2 regions of the Streptomyces sp. NBC_01546 genome follow, and region 1 is predicted to be linked to the other one. Evidence: riboswitches for the same ligand, from Rfam matches in the RefSeq annotation. Region 1 holds a riboswitch; the other holds the start of a gene.
The links. A riboswitch is a leader RNA that binds a small molecule or an ion and turns the genes downstream of it on or off. The one in region 1 is predicted to bind cobalamin.
Positions count from the first base shown of each region.

Region 2: another riboswitch for cobalamin. It lies ahead of OHA89_RS04570 (ABC transporter substrate-binding protein); the one in region 1 lies ahead of OHA89_RS27990 (cobalamin biosynthesis protein).

Region 1 is NZ_CP109379.1:6,113,271-6,120,965, forward strand. Features, by position in the region: gene cobO (cob(I)yrinic acid a,c-diamide adenosyltransferase) at 1-44, opposite strand, end outside; gene OHA89_RS27980 (putative cobaltochelatase) at 44-2,152, opposite strand; gene OHA89_RS27985 (cobyric acid synthase) at 2,244-3,764, opposite strand; gene OHA89_RS27990 (cobalamin biosynthesis protein) at 3,761-4,720, opposite strand; cobalamin riboswitch at 4,758-4,901, opposite strand; gene OHA89_RS27995 (hypothetical protein) at 5,032-5,253, opposite strand; gene OHA89_RS28000 (inorganic phosphate transporter) at 5,282-6,550, opposite strand; gene OHA89_RS28005 (S9 family peptidase) at 6,862-7,695, shown strand, end outside.
Region 2 is NZ_CP109379.1:908,969-916,663, reverse strand. Features, by position in the region: gene OHA89_RS04600 (bifunctional 4-hydroxy-2-oxoglutarate aldolase/2-dehydro-3-deoxy-phosphogluconate aldolase) at 1-410, shown strand, start outside; gene OHA89_RS04595 (PfkB family carbohydrate kinase) at 407-1,417, shown strand; gene OHA89_RS04590 (aldo/keto reductase) at 1,404-2,288, opposite strand; gene OHA89_RS04585 (glycoside hydrolase family 18 protein) at 2,384-3,718, opposite strand; gene OHA89_RS04580 (hypothetical protein) at 3,861-4,352, opposite strand; tRNA gene OHA89_RS04575 (tRNA-Trp) at 4,502-4,578, shown strand; cobalamin riboswitch at 4,648-4,790, shown strand; gene OHA89_RS04570 (ABC transporter substrate-binding protein) at 4,836-5,837, shown strand; gene OHA89_RS04565 (FecCD family ABC transporter permease) at 5,834-6,907, shown strand; gene OHA89_RS04560 (ABC transporter ATP-binding protein) at 6,904-7,695, shown strand, end outside.

The DNA of each region.
Region 1 (7,695 bases):
GTGAGTCCGTCGTCCGGAACGACGTTCGGCTGTCCCTGCGGCATTACGCGGCCCTCCTGGTGCTGTCGGATGCGGAAGATGTCACTGCGGTACGTACGTTCTTCACGAGCCCGGCCAGCGAGTCGGCCCGCAGCCCGTCGAGGGTGACGGCGGGCCCGCCCAGATCCGTGGCCAGTACCCCGGCCAGCCCCAGCCGGACCGGCCCCGTCTCGCAGTCCACGACCACGGACGCCACGCCCGCGGCCTGGAGCAGCCGGGCACTGCGCCCCGACAGCTCGCGCGGGTCGCCGCCGACGGCGCCGGCCGAGGTGGCCCGTCCATCGGTGACGACGACGAGCAGGGGCCGGCGCGAGGGGTCCCTGAGCCGCTCGATCCGCAGCACCTCGTGTGCCTTCAGCAGCCCGGCGGCCAGCGGGGTGCGGCCACCGGTCGGCAGCTTCTCCAGCCGGGCCGCGGCCGCGTCCACCGAGGAGGTGGGCGGCAGCGCCAGTTCGGCCGTGGCCCCGCGGAAGGTGATCAGGCCGACCTTGTCCCGGCGCTGGTAGGCGTCCAGGAGCAGCGACAGCACGGCGCCCTTGACCGCGCTCATGCGCTGCCGGGCGGCCATCGAGCCCGAGGCGTCGACGACGAAGAGGACGAGGTTGCCCTCGCGGCCCTCCCGCGTCGCCTGGCGCAGATCGTCCTTGCGGATCACCAGGCCGCGCCCGTCGCGGCCGCGCGCCTTCTGGTGCGGTGCGGCCGCGTGCACGGTGGCCGCCAGGTGCAGCTTCGTGAGCTGGCCGCGGGGGCGCTGGGCGCCGGTGGTCCGGCCGTGGGCGGTACGGGCACGCGAACGCCGCCCGGCAGCGCCCTCGCCGAGGCCGGGCACGCTCAGCATCTTGGTCCGGAACGGCTCCGCGGCCCGTACGGCGGCCTGCTCGGGCCCGCCGGCTCCCTGGGAGGAGGGCTGAGGGGCCTCGGGGGCGTCCGCGGGGGCGCTCTCGGTGGACTCTGATTCCGACTCCGGCGGGGCGTCGGAGGTCTGCGGACCGTTGCCTTGCGGGGGCACCCCGCCGCCCCCGTCGGGGCCGCCGCCGTCGTCGTCCGGGCCGCTGTCGTCCGGTCCCTCCGGCTCCGGCTCCGGTTCGGGCTCCGGCTCCTCGTCCTCGAACCGGTCCAGGATCTCGTCCAGCTTGTCCTCGTCCAGGCCCGGCGCGTCGAAGGGGTTGCGCCGCCGCCGGTGGGGGAGCGCCAGCAGCGCCGCCTGCCGTACGTCCTCCTTCAGCACCTCGGTCCGCCCGGCCCAGGCGGCCAGCGCGGTCGCGGTCCGGGCCATCACGATGTCCGCCCGCATGCCGTCGACCTCGAAGCCCGCGCAGGTCGCGGCGATCCGGAGCAGCGCGGTGTCCCCGAGCCGGACCTGCGGGAGCAGCGCCCGCGCCGCCACCACCCGGGCGCGGACCTCGTGTTCGTCATCGGCCCAGCGGGTCGCGAAACCGGCCGGGTCGTCCTCGTAGGCGAGCCTGCGGCGCACGACCTCGACGCGCTGGGCGGGCTCGCGGGAGGCGGCGACCTCGACGGTGAGCCCGAAGCGGTCCAGGAGCTGCGGGCGCAGCTCGCCCTCCTCGGGGTTCATGGTGCCGACGAGCAGGAACCGTGCGGCGTGCCGGACGGAGACTCCCTCGCGCTCGACGTACGAGGCCCCCATCGCGGCGGCGTCCAGCAGCAGGTCGATGAGGTGGTCGTGGAGCAGGTTGACCTCGTCGACGTACAGGATGCCGCGGTGCGCGTCGGCGAGCAGGCCGGGTTCAAAGGCCTTCACGCCTTCCGCCAGGGCCCGTTCGATGTCGAGGGCCCCGACGAGGCGGTCCTCGGAGGCCCCGACGGGCAGCTCCACCATGCGGGCGGGCCGGGCGGCGCCGGGGCCCGGCTCGTGCGGGCCGTCCGGGCAGGCCGGGTCGGGCGCGGCCGGCGCGCACGAGAACCGGCATCCGGGGACCACGTCCACCTGCGGCAGCAGCGCCGACAGCGCGCGCACGGCGGTGGACTTGGCGGTCCCCTTCTCACCGCGCACCAGCACACCACCGACCGCCGGGCTCACGGCGTTGAGCAGGAGCGCCAGCCGCAGGTCGGTCTGACCGACCACTGCGGTGAACGGATAGGGCGTGCTCATGCGTTGCTCACTCCTTCGAAGGCGCGGGTCCGGGCAGAGCCCGGTTGAGGGAAGGGGCGGGGTGGGGGAGAGCCCCGCAGGGCCGCGGCCGTCACGGCGCGCCCGGCGGGAGGAACGGCAGGGCCGCCGGGGCTCCGCCTTCGATCAGCCGCAGCAGCGCATCCGTATCGGCGTGCTCCGCGATCAGGTCGCCCAGCAGGTCGAGCTGTTCCTCCCGCAGGGAGGAGAACGAGGTGTCCGGCGCCGGGACGAACCGCCGCCCGGCCGCCGCGGCCACCTCCCGCAGGAACGCCCGGCGGAAGCCGTCCGACTCCAGCGAGCCGTGCCAGTGCGTCCCCCACACCGACCCGACCCGGCACCCGTCCAGGAAGGGCGTCCCGCCCAGCACCTCGGCCACGCCGTGGTGGATCTCGTACCCCTCGACCGGCTCCCCGAGCGCCGAACCCACCGGCCGCGCCAGGGTCTTCTCCCGCTCGAAGCGGATGCGCACGGGCAGCAGCCCGAGCCCGTCCACCGCACCCGCCCGCGATTCGACCTCGTCCTCGATGTGCTCGCCGAGCACCTGGAAACCACCGCAGATCCCGAGCACCGGCCGCCCCTCGGCAGCCCGCCGCAGCAGGGCGTCCGCCAGCCCGCGCTCGCGCAGCCAGGCGAGGGCCTTCACCGTCCCGCGCGTCCCCGGCACGACGACCAGGTCCGCGTCGGCCAGCTCCTCGGCCCGGTCCACGAACCGCACGACCACCCCCGGCTCCGCCGCGAGCGCGTCGACGTCCGTGAAGTTCGACATGAGCGGCACCGCGCACACGGCGACCCGCAGCACGTCCTCGCCCACCGGAGGGGCGACCACCGATTCGCGCACCGCGCCCCGCAGGGAGACCCGGAGCCCGTCCTCCTCGTCGATGCCCAGCCCGTGCTGGAAGGGCAGGACCCCGTACGTGGCCCGCCCGGTCAGGCCACGCAGCATCTCCATGCCCGGCTCCAGCAGCGAGACGTCACCGCGGAACTTGTTGACCAGATATCCGGCGATCAGCGACTGGTCCTCCGCCGACAGCAGAGCCGTCGTACCGAAGAAGGACGCGAAGACCCCGCCCCGGTCGATGTCCCCGACCACGACCACCGGGAACCGCGCGGCCCGCGCGATGCCCATGTTCACGATGTCGGTCCGGCGCAGGTTGATCTCGGCCGGACTCCCCGCCCCCTCGCAGATCACGGCGTCATACGTGCCCCGCAGCTGCTCCAGACAGTCCGTGACGATGCCGAGCAACTGCTCCTGCCTGCCCCCGTGGTAGCCGCGGGCGCTCATCTCGCCCACCGGCTTGCCCAGCAGCACCACCTGGCTGCTGCGGTCGCTGCCCGGCTTGAGCAGGACCGGGTTCATCAGCGCGGTCGGCTCCACGCCGGCCGCCTGGGCCTGCATCGCCTGGGCGCGGCCGATCTCGGCGCCCTCCCGGGTGACGAAGGAGTTCAGCGACATGTTCTGCGCCTTGAAGGGCGCCACCTTGACGCCCTGGCGGGCCAGCCAGCGGCAGATGCCCGCCGTGACCACGCTCTTGCCCGCGTCCGACGTGGTTCCGGCGACCAGCAGTCCGCCGCCGCGCTTCGCGCCGCTCATGCGCGCCCCCTCCGTGATGTGCGCGAGACCAGCATCCGGGCCGCCACACAGGCCCCCAGCGCCAGCCAGGTCACCTGCCGCGACAGCCGTACCGCCCGCTCGATGTCCGCGACCTCCACCGGCCGCCCCGTCCCGCCGTTGAGCACCGCCCGGTGCTCGACCCGCCCCCCGTACGCCAGGGTGCCCCCCAGCCGTACGCCGAGCGCCCCCGCGAAGGAGGCCTCCACGGGCCCGGCGTTCGGGCTCGGGTGCGCGGCGGCGTCCGCGCGCCAGGCCCGTACGGCTCCCCGCCGGTCGGGTCCGGCCAGTACGGCGGCCAGCGCGGTCAGCCGGGCGCCCGGCCAGCCCGCCAAATCGTCGAGCCGGGCGGACGCCCAGCCGTAGCGCAGGTAGCGGGGGGACTTGTGGCCGACCATCGCGTCCAGGGTGTTCACGGCGCGGAAGGCCAGCAGCCCGGGGACTCCGGCGACGGCGCCCCACACCAGGGCCCCGACCACCGCGTCGGAGGTGTTCTCCGCGACCGACTCCACGACGGCGCGGGCCATCTGCTGCTCGTCCAGGGCTTGCGGGTCGCGCCCGCACAGGTGCGGCAGCCGCTCGCGGGCCACCTCGGCGTCCCCGGCGGCGAGCGCGCCGCCGATGGCGCGGGCCTCCCGGCCCAGCGAGGTGCCGCCCACGACGGCCCACGTGGCGGCGGCGGTCAGGGCGATACGGGCGGCCGCGGGCCGGGAGCGCACGGCGCGGGCGCCCAGCGCACCGACGGCGGCCGCGCCCCCGGCGCACACCAGGGTGTGCAAGAGGCCCCGGGCGCGGTCGTCGCGCCACAGGGCGCGCTCGACGGCGGCGGCGGCTCGTCCGAAGGCGGCCACGGGGTGCCCACGGCGCGGATCCCCCAGGATCCGGTCGCCGATCAGCCCCGCCGTGACGCCGTACGCGAAGACGCGATCGGCACGCATGGTGGCAGGTATGTCCTCACTCAGGGTCCGCGCCCTGGTTCGACGTGTCCGGCGGCGAGAGTTCCTGGCTCCCGGGTCGCACTCGGTCGAGTGCCCCGGTGACAGTGGCGGGACCGCGCCGGATTCGCACCGGACTTCCTCTCCATGCCGCCGTATTGGCTCGCGCAGTCCACCACGCACCGCGAACGCCCGTCAACTCGCCGTTGACCTGCGACGGGGCTGCGGTGGGGCGTGTGGCGGGACGTGTGGCGGGGCATGCGAAAGCTCCCCCCGGGGAAACCCGGAGGGAGCGTTCACGCGTGACGTGCGTGTCAGGCGACGATCAGGTAGATCCCGTAGCCCACGGCGGCCGCGACGAGCGCGAAGCAGGCGTACGCGCCGCTGCGGGCCAGGGTGGCGGTGCCGCCCTGCTCGGTGGCGGTCTCGTGCTTGGACAGGCCCACCAGGCCCAGGGTGAAGAGGGCCACGAGGGCGACGGTGGCGGAGAGGCTGACCCCGAACACGGAGCCGAGTGCTTCCCAGTCGATCTTCATACCGCTGATTCCTCTGTCGTTCTCGGGGTCAGACCGCCGCGGCCGGAGCCGCAGGCGTCGCGGTCGCGGCCGGGATGGTGGCCTTGAGGTCCTCGTCGGTCACGGCGGCGGTCGTACCGGCCGCGGCGGCGGTCGGCGGGACGGTGACGGCGGCCATGGCCGTGGTGACGACACCCGGCTCCTCGGCGCCGGCCGGCTCCACCTCGTTGACGTTGTGGTGGTCGACGACCTGGCGGCGCGAGATGAACCAGATCGCGGTGCAGGAGGCGACCAGGAACACCGCGACGACGGCGACGCCGACGTCACCGGTGCGCATGACCAGCTCGGCACCGGAGGCGACGAGGGCGGCGGCCGGCAGGGTCAGGCCCCAGGCGATGAACATGCGGGTGGCGGTGGACCAGCGGACCACGCCGCCCTTGCGTCCCAGGCCCGCACCCATGACCGCGCCGGAGCACGCGTGGGTGGTGGAGAGGGAGAAGCCGAGGGAGGAGGAGGCCAGGATGACGCTGGCGGCCGAGGTCTGGGCGGCGAAGCCCTGCTGCGGCTGCAGGTCGGTCAGGCCCTTGCCCATGGTGCGGATGATGCGCCAGCCGCCCAGGTAGGTGCCCATCGCGATGGCCATACCGGCGGAGACGATGACCCAGACCGGCGGGTTCGAGCCGGGCGCGAGCGCGCCTCCGGCGACGAGTGCCAGAGTGATGATGCCCATCGTCTTCTGCGCGTCGTTGGTGCCGTGCGCGAGGGAGACGAGGCTGGCCGAGGCGATCTGACCGGCGCGGTAGCCCTTGGCGGAGGTCTTCTCGCCGACCTTGTTGCCCAGCTTGTACGTGACCTTGGCGGCGAGCATCGCGGCCAGACCGGCCACGAGGGGCGCGGCGATCGCGGGGATCAGCACCTTGGTGACGACGACGCTGCCGTTGACGGCGCCCATGCCGGCCGAGGCGACCGCGGCACCGATCAGGCCGCCCATCAGGGCGTGGGAGGAGCTGGAGGGAAGGCCGACCAGCCAGGTGACGAGGTTCCAGAGGATCGCGCCGACCAGGGCGGCGAAGATCACTTCTGGCTGGATGCCCTCCTCGTTGACCAGGCCCTTGGAGATCGTCTTGGCGACCTCCACGGACATGAACGCGCCGACGAGGTTGAGCACGGCGGACATGGCCACCGCCGTCTTGGGCTTGAGGGCGCCAGTCGAGATGGTGGTAGCCATCGCGTTGGCTGTGTCGTGGAAACCGTTCGTGAAGTCGAACACGAGAGCGGTGATGATCACGATCCCGAGGAGAAGCGTTATGTGCTCCATTTACCCAGGCTTCTGTTTGACGTCAGTGGCTCGGCGACCGTAGGCAACCTGGATGAACGGAAGGTGAACTGATGCGGGCTTAATGGTGTCTCCACCTGGGGTGCGATCAGGTCATTCGTCCCGATTCTGTCGTAGCTATCCAGATAAATGCACGTCAAAGCAGGGTGAACGAACCCCTCCGCGAGTGACCTCTGGCTGATCGGCCGCCCCCTCCGGGGCATCGAAAGAGAGCTAGATCACCTCGCCCGCGGCGACCGTCGGAACGATCGCCTCCGGTGGCCCGCCGAAGCCCGCGCCTCGACACTGGAGCAGTGCGTACCGCGACAGCGACGGCAGCGGCCGTCACCACCACCCTCCTGGGCACCGCCGTGGCCGCTGTCGCGGCCGGCCGGTACGCCGCCGACGTGGCCCTGCGGCCCCAGCCCGGGCGCCCGCTGCCCGGCAGTCCGCGCCTGAGCGTCCACTCCACCGCCGCCGACCGGGTCGTGCTGACCCGCTCGCTCGGCTCCCTGCGCCCCGGTACGTACGGACTCGACGCCCCCGGGGTGCACGCCGTGATCGGCCCCGTGCTCCCCGACGCCGAGCACGGCCCGGACACCGTCGTACGCCGGCTCCTCGCCGTCACCCACGGCAGCCTCGACCCCGGCACCCGAGTCACCCTGACCCCCCAGGTCCACCTCGGGAACCCGCGCACCGCCCTCGGGCTCGACCACGCCGACGTCGACGTCCCCGGGGAGCTCGGCGCCCTGCCCGCCTGGTTCGTGCCCGAGGCCCGCGACACCTGGGTCATCACCGTGCACGGGCTCGGCGCCGGCCGCGAGCACCCGATGGTGGTCATGCCCTTCCTGCACCGGCACCGGCTGCCCGTCCTGGACCTGGCCTACCGCGGCGACCTCGGTGCCCCCGCCTCCCCGGACGGCCTCGGCCACCTCGGCGAATCGGAGTGGCGGGACCTGGACGCCGCCATCCGCTACGCCCTGCGCTACGGCGCCCGCCGCGTGATCCTGCACGGCTGGTCCACCGGCGCCACCATGGCCCTGCGCGCCGCCGAGCGCTCGGCGCTGGCCGGCCGGATCGCCGGGCTGGTGCTGGACTCTCCCGTATTCGACTGGCACACCACCCTGCGCGCGCTCGCCGCGGCCCGC
Region 2 (7,695 bases), 5.2 Mb from region 1:
CCGAGACCGCCCTGGACGCGGGCGCCGGCTTCCTGATCTCCCCCCACCCCGCGCCGGAGGTCCGCGAAGTCGCCGGCCGCCGCGGAGCCGTGTTCATCGAAGGCGGGTTCACCCCCGGCGAGATCGCCTCCGCCGTCCGGGCCGCGGGCGCCGCCAAGGTGTTTCCGGCGCACGTCGGCGGCCCGGGGTTCATCCGCTCCCTCAAGGCCGTACTGCCCGAGGGGCTGATCATCCCGACCGGAGGCATCCGGCCCGGTGAGGTTCCCGACTGGCTGGCCGCCGGGGCGGCGGCCGTCGGCATCGGCAGCGGGCTGCCCGCAGACCCGGCCGAACTGGCCGCCGTGTTCGCCGAGCTGGCCCGTCCGTGCTGCGGCCGCGGCGACTGCGCCGGCCGGGAGTCCCGGCCGTGACCGCACCGGCCGCGTCGACGCGGGCCGCCGCACCGGCCGCGGCGTCGTACGACGTGCTCGTGCTCGGCGAGGTGCTCGCTGAGATCCACGCCGGAGCCCCGCTGCGCGAGGCCGCCGACGGCACCCCAGCCCGTATCTCCTACTCCGGGGACGCCCTGAACGCGGCGGCCGCAGCCGCGGCCGCCGGTGCCCGGACCGCCCTGCTCGCCGTCGTCGGCGAAGACGAGCTCAGCATCCCGCTGTTGCGGCGCGCCGCCGAACTCGGCGTGGACGTCTCCCACGTACGCCGCGCCCCGCGGCCCAACGGCGCCTATCTGCTGTCCGCCGACACCGAGGGCGACCGGGAGTTCGTCTACTGGCGTGCCCACAGCGCCGGTTCCACCCTCGCGCCCGCTCACATCGAGTCCTGGCGCGATCTGCTCACCACGTCCACGGCGCTGATCACCAGCGGCATCACGGGCGCCCTGTCACCGACCAGCCACGACGCCGTGCTCGCCGCCGCGCACCTCGTGCACGGGGCCGGCGGGCACCTCTCGTACGACCCCAACTTCCGCCCCCGGCTGACCGGCCGTGCCCGGGCCCGGGAACTGCTCGCCCGCATCGCCCCGCTGACCGGGCTGCTCAAGACCTCCTGCCCGGCAGACGCCCTCGCCCTCGTGGACACCGGCGACCCGGCCACCGCCGCCGTCCGCTGCCGCGCGCTGGGCGCCCGTACGGTCGTGGTCACCGCGGGCGCCGGCCGACTGCTGCTGGACGACGGCGGGGGCGCCCGGTACCGGCCGGTGCCCGTGAACCCGGCTCCGGTCGACGCGACCGGCGCGGGCGACTGCTTCACCGGCACCGCCACCGCCCGGCTCGCCCTCGGTGACGGGCTCGAGGACGCAGTGGCCTACGGCACGGCGGCCGCCTCCCTCTCCGTGTCCGGCCGCGGGGGCACCGGGCGCGTCCCCGTCTTCACGGAGACGGCGGCGCTGGCGGCGCGGCACCGCCGGGTCACAGGGCGTTGAGGAGCGCGACCTCCTCCGCGGTGAGGCGCAGGGACCCGGCGGCGACGTTCTCGACGAGGTGGTCGGGGTTCCCCGTGCCCGGGATCGCCAGGACGTGCGGACCGCGGCTCAGGGTCCACGCCAGGCGCAGTTGCGCAGTCGACACCCCGTGGGCCTTGGCCAGGGCGCTCACCTCGGGCCCGTCCTCGGCGGTCGCCCCCGCCTCCTTGCCGGCGCCGGCGATCGCGAAGAACGGCACGAAGGCGATGCCCTGCTTCCCGCACGCGTCCAGGAAGGCATGGTCCTCGGCCGGGGACCCGATCCCGTACGGGTTCTGCACGCACACCACCGGCGCGATGGCCCGCGCCTCGGCGAGATGGTCGGGGCGGGCGTTGGAGATGCCCAGGTGGCGGATCAGACCGGCCGTGCGGAGGTCGGCGAGCGCCCCGAAGTGCTCGGCGATCGAACCGGTCGTCTCCCGCCGGGGTACGCGCAGGTTGACCACGTCCAGGTTGTCCCGGCCCAGCTGACGGAGGTTCTCCTCCACCTGACCGCGCAACTGCCCGGGCTCGGCCCACCACCACTCGCCGTCCGGGCCGCGGCCAGGCCCGACCTTGGTGGTGATGACGAGGTCTTCGGCGTACGGGGCCAGCGCCCGGTTGATCAGCTCGTTGGCGGAGCGCAGCGGGGAGAAGTAGAAGGCGGCGGTGTCGATGTGGTTCACACCGAGCTCGACGGCGCGGCGCAGCACGCCGGTCACTCGCTCGCGGTCGCTGGGGGATCCGTCGGCGAGGTGCGTGAGGCGCATCGAGCCGAAGCCGAGCCGGTTGACGGGCAGGTCGCCGAGTTGCCAGGTGCCCGCGGCCGCCGCGGTGATCGTCTCTGAGGTCATCCGCCGAGCGTATCGGGCCCCCTGAGGCCTCATGGAGGTGCGTACGTGGAGGGCGCCGCCGGGCCGGATCCGATGTCGCGGCCCGGCGGCGCCGGTCAGTGGCCCCGCAGCCCCCGGTCCACGGCCGTCATCAGCTCGCCGTCGGCGGTGTCCGCGTCCAGAGACCAGAACATCGCCCCTCCGAGGCCGTGTTCGCGGATGTAGCCGGCCTTGGCGCGCAGCACCTGCGGGTCGTCGTACGTCCACAGGGTGGTACCGTCGAAGAGCCAGGCGTGCCCGCCGCGCCGGTCCCGGTGGACCTGGTAGGTCCCGGAATCGGACAGCTTCTTCAGCGCCTTGTAGTCCTCGTACCCCGCCGACCAGGTGGCGGGCGCCGGCCCGGTGGCGGGCTGCCCCATGCCGTCGCCGCCGCCGCTGACGCCCGTCCAGCCCTGCCCGTAGAACGGCATGCCCATCACCAGCTTGTGCGCGGGCGCGCCGCGCCGCCGCCAGGCGTCCACCGTGCCGTCCACGCTGAAGTCCCCGCGGGCGTAGAGCGCGGACTGCTGGGCCGTGGTGGACTCGCCGGAGACGTGGAAGTCGTAGCCCTGGAGGGTCACGAAGTCGAGGTCGCGCATGATCCGGCGGACGTCGAAGCCCGCGTCGATCTTGGCGGGCGCGGTCGGGACGAAGGCCGTCAGCTCGTACGGGGACTTCCGCTTCTGGCCGCGCGCGTACGCGTCGAGCTGCGTGCGGAACTCCTGGACGAGCTCGGCGAAGTTGCGCTTGTCCTCGGGCCGGAACTTCGTGTCCGCGTCACCGGCGGAGCCGGGCCACTCCCAGTCGAGGTCGATCCCGTCGAACAGCCCGGCGGCCGCGCCCGCGCCGCCGCGGGCGCCGTCCTGCGGCAGGTTGCCCTTGATGTAGAGGTCGATGCACGACTCGACGAACGCCTTGCGGGAGGCGGGGGTCAGGGCCGCGTCCGAGAAGTGCGTGGACCAGCTCCAACCGCCCAGGGAGATCAGCACCTTGAGGCCGGGGTGCTTGGCCTTGAGCTCACGGAGCTGGTTGAAGTTGCCGGCGAGCGGCTGCTCCCAGGTGTCGGCCACCCCGTCCACGGAGTTCTCGGCGTCGAGCGGGCGGACGTAGTCGGCCCAGGCATCGGCCTCGCCCGGCACGTTCCCGGTGAAGCACTTGCCCTCCGCGCTGACGTTGCCGAAGGCGTAGTTGATGTGGGTGAGCTTGTCGGCGGAGCCGTTCGCCTCGAGGTCCTGGACCTGGAAGTCCCGTCCGTAGACGCCCCATTGGGTGAAGTAGCCGACCTTCTTGTACGAGCGGTGGTCGCCGCCCGCCGTGTCGTCCTGCGCCGCGCCGGCGGCGGGGGCGAAGGCGGTCAGCAGGGAGAGGGAGCAGGCGGCGACGGCCAGTCTGCCGAGCATGCTGCGGCGCATGGGCTTCCTTTGCGGAGGCGGGAGCGGGGCGTGAGCGCGTGCGCGGTGCATGCCGGAAACTATTGGTCTGGACCAGAGTGGTCAAGGGGGTGGCGGAAACTCGCCTGCCGCGGGTGAAGGGGTGGCGGGAGGCTGCGGGAGGTTACGGGAGGCTCCACTGGCCGACGTCGTCGGCCAGGCCGCCGTTCAGGGCGAACTGGACGGCCGCCGGGACGGCGTCCTGCGGGAGCCGGAAGGTGACGAAGCCCTCGGCCGAGCCGCCGGGGCTGAGGGTGACGGTGTCGGGGAAGGAGGCCCCGGCCGTCGTCGGGCTGTTGAGGCCGGTGAACCGCTTCCCGGCGGTGTCCAGCAGGTGCGCGGCCGGCGCGGGGGAGTCCTTGTACACGGCGGTCCCGGTGTTCTCCAGCCGGAAGCGGACGGCAAGCAGCCGGGTCGAGGCATCGGGCGCCGGGCCCTCCGGATCGGCCGGGATCGCGGGGTCCACCACCTGTACCAGGGTGACGTCGAGCCGCTGGCCGGGCTCGTTCCCGGCGAGGGAGACGGTCTCGCCCGACCCGCCGGGGGCTGCGCCCAGCAGGGCCGGGCCGAGGAGGGCGAGCGCGGCCAGGGCGCCGCGCAGGCGGCGCCGGGGCATGGAGGCACCTGCGGATCCACCGATCACCCTGTCCACGATCCTCTCCCGCCGGGGGTCCCGCCACCCGCACGGTCACGCGACTTCCACCCGCATGACCCCGGAAATTGGTGGATCTTCAGGCTGCTCCGTGCCATGGTTGGTCCCACCGAAGGGGTGTAGCTCAGCTGGTCAGAGCAACGGTCTCCAAAACCGTAGGCCGCAGGTTCAAATCCTGCCGCCCCTGCCATCAGTTCATCGTGACGTGCCGTCGGGCCGGACCCCCAGGGTCCGGCCCGACGGCACGTCAGGCCACTGCCTCTGGCAGACTGGCCCGCGTTACCCCAGGCGGTGCAGGACAGGAAACCGGTGCGATTCCGGTGCGGTCCCGCCACTGTGACCGGCTCGTCCCCCGTGGGGGAGGCCGGGAGTCAGACACTGACGCACCGCCTCTGCTCGCTCCTTCACGTCGACCAGGGGACGCGGATCCCCCGGAGAGGCTCTGCCATGTCGCGTTCCCGCGCTCGCGCCGTCCTGCGCGCAATCACCCCCCTCGCGTTCCTGATACCCCTGGCCGCCTGCGCCGGTTCGCCCGCCGAACGGCAGGCCAAGGCCGCGGGATCGTCCGCCGAAGCGCCCGGGTTCCCGTACACCGTCACCAACTGCGGTCTCAGCAGCACCTACCAGACCCCGCCGCAGCGTGCCGTGACCATGAACCAGCACGCCACCGAGGTGCTGCTCGCCCTCGGCCTGGAGGACCGGATCGCCGGTTCCGCCTACCTCGACGACGCCGTGCTCCCCGCCTACCGGCCCGCCTACGACAAGATCAAGGTGCTGGCCAAGGAGTACCCCTCCAAGGAGATCCTGCTCGGCGCGAACCCCGACTTCGTCTACGGGGGCTACTCCAGTGCCTTCGACAAGGGGCAGGGCCGCGACCGCGAAGGTCTGGCCAAAACCGGTGTCAACACCCGGCTCAACGTGGAGAACTGCGCCGGGGGCCCGGTCGGCCTCGACCAGCTCAAGACCGAGATCACCGAGGTGGCGCGGACCTTCGGCGTGCCCGAGCGCGGCGCGAAGCTCATCGAGGACGAGCAGCGCCGCATCGACACCGTGACCGCCCGGGTGAAGGACAAACCGCGGCCGTCCGTCTTCGTCTACGACTCCGGCGAGGCCTCCGCCTTCACCGCCGGGGGCGACGGCATCGGCAACCAGATCGTCTCCCTCTCCGGCGGGACGAACGTCTTCGCCGACCTCAAGGACACCTTCGGCGACGTGTCGTGGGAGAAGGTCATCGAGCGCAAGCCCGAGGTCGTCCTCATCTACGACTACGGCAGCACCACCGTCGAGTCCAAGAAGCAGCGCCTGTTGAACGACCCGGCCCTCGCCGAGGTTCCCGCGATCAAGAACCGGCGGTTCGTCGTACTGCCGCTCTCCTCGGCCGTCCTCGGGGTGCGCGTCGCCGACGCCGTCGAGTCCCTGGGCCGCGAGCTGCACCCCGACGCAGCGTGAGGCGCCGCCGGACCCCGGCCGTCCTCGTCCTCCTCGCCGCCCTGCTGGCGGCGTCCGCCGTGGCCGGGCTGGCCCTGGGGCCGGTACGGATCGCCCCCGGCCAGGTCCTCGACATCGTGCTCGGCGGCCTGACGGGCGAGCGGCGCACCGGGGCGTTCGCCTCCATCGTGTGGGACGTCCGGACGCCGAGGGTGCTCCTCGGGGCCGTCGTCGGCGCCGGGCTCGCCGTGGCGGGCACCGTGCTCCAGGCCCTCGTACGCAATCAGCTCGCGGATCCCTTCCTGCTGGGGGCGTCGTCCGGGGCCTCGGCGGGAGCCGTCCTCGTGATCGTCTTCGGCGCGGGCGCGGGCGCGGGCGCGGGCGCCGGTGCCGGTGCCGGTGCCGCGGGTGTCGCGGGCGGGCTCGGCGTGCCGTTCGCCGCGTTCGCCGGGTCGCTGGGCGCGCTCGTCGCCGTCTACGCCATGGCCCGGCGCGGGGGAGCCATGACCACCGGCCGGCTGATCCTCGCCGGCGTCGCCGTCCAGTACATCCTGTCCGCGCTCACCAGCCTCGTCCTGGTGCTCGCCGCGCACCCCGACCAGGTCCGCTCCGTCCTCTTCTGGACGCTCGGCGGCCTCGGCGGGGCCCGCTGGGACGAACTGGCCCTGCCCGCCGTCGCACTGCTCGCCGGCACGGCGCTGCTCATCGCCCTCGCGCGGCCGCTCGACCTCCTCCTCGCGGGGGAGGAGGGCGCACACACCCTCGGCCTGGACACCGGACGCTTCCGGGCCGCCGTCTTCGTCCTCACCTCCCTCGTCGTCGGCGTACTCGTCGCCTACAGCGGGGCGATCGGCTTCGTCGGGCTGATGATCCCGCACGCCGCCCGGATGGTCGTCGGCGCCGGGCACCGGGCGCTGCTGCCGGTGGCCGCGCTGGGCGGGGCGGTGTTCCTGACGCTGGCCGACCTGGTCGCCCGTACGGCCGCGGCGCCCGAGGAGATCCCGGTCGGCGTGGTCACCGCCCTCGTCGGCGGGCCGTTCTTCCTGTGGATGCTGCGCCGCTCCACCCGCACCGAGGGGATGACCGGATGACCGTGATCGCGGCCCAGGCGCTGGAACTCGCCGTCGAGGGCGTGCGTTACGAGACAGAAGGGCACACGCTGCTGCACGGTGTCGACCTCACCGCCCGCCCCGGCGAGACGGTCGGCGTGGTCGGCCCCAACGGCAGCGGCAAGACCACCCTGCTGCGCTGTGTGTACGGCACCCTGCGGCCCACCGCCGGCCGGGTCCTGCTGGACGGCGCCGACGCGGGCGCGCTCACGGTCAAGGACCGGGCGCGGCGCGTGGCGGTCGTCCCGCAGGACGCGAGCGGCACCTTCGGGCTGACCGTTCGCGAGGTCGTCGCCATGGGGCGCAGTCCGCACAAGCGGTTCTGGGAGCAGGACGGTCCGGACGACGTCCGGCGGGTGGCCGAGGCCTTGGAGACCGTCGGCGCGGGCGCCTTCGCCGCGCGCCGCTTCGACGAGCTATCCGGCGGCGAACGCCAGCGCGCCCTGGTGGCCCGCGCCCTCGTCCAGGACCCCGGCCTGCTCGCCCTCGACGAGCCGACCAACCATCTGGACATCGGCTACCAGCTGGAGATCCTCGGCCTGGTCCGCGCCCTGCCCGCCACCGGGCTGCTGGTCCTGCACGACCTCAACCTCGCCGCCGCCTTCTGCGACCGGCTGTACGTGCTCGACGGCGGCCGCGTGGTGGCCTCAGGCCCGCCGGCCGGGGTACTCACCGAGGAGCTGCTGGCCGAGGTGTACGGGGTGCGCACCCGCATCGGGGTCCACCCGGACACGGGCGCACCGAACATCGTCTACCTTCACTCGGCCGGG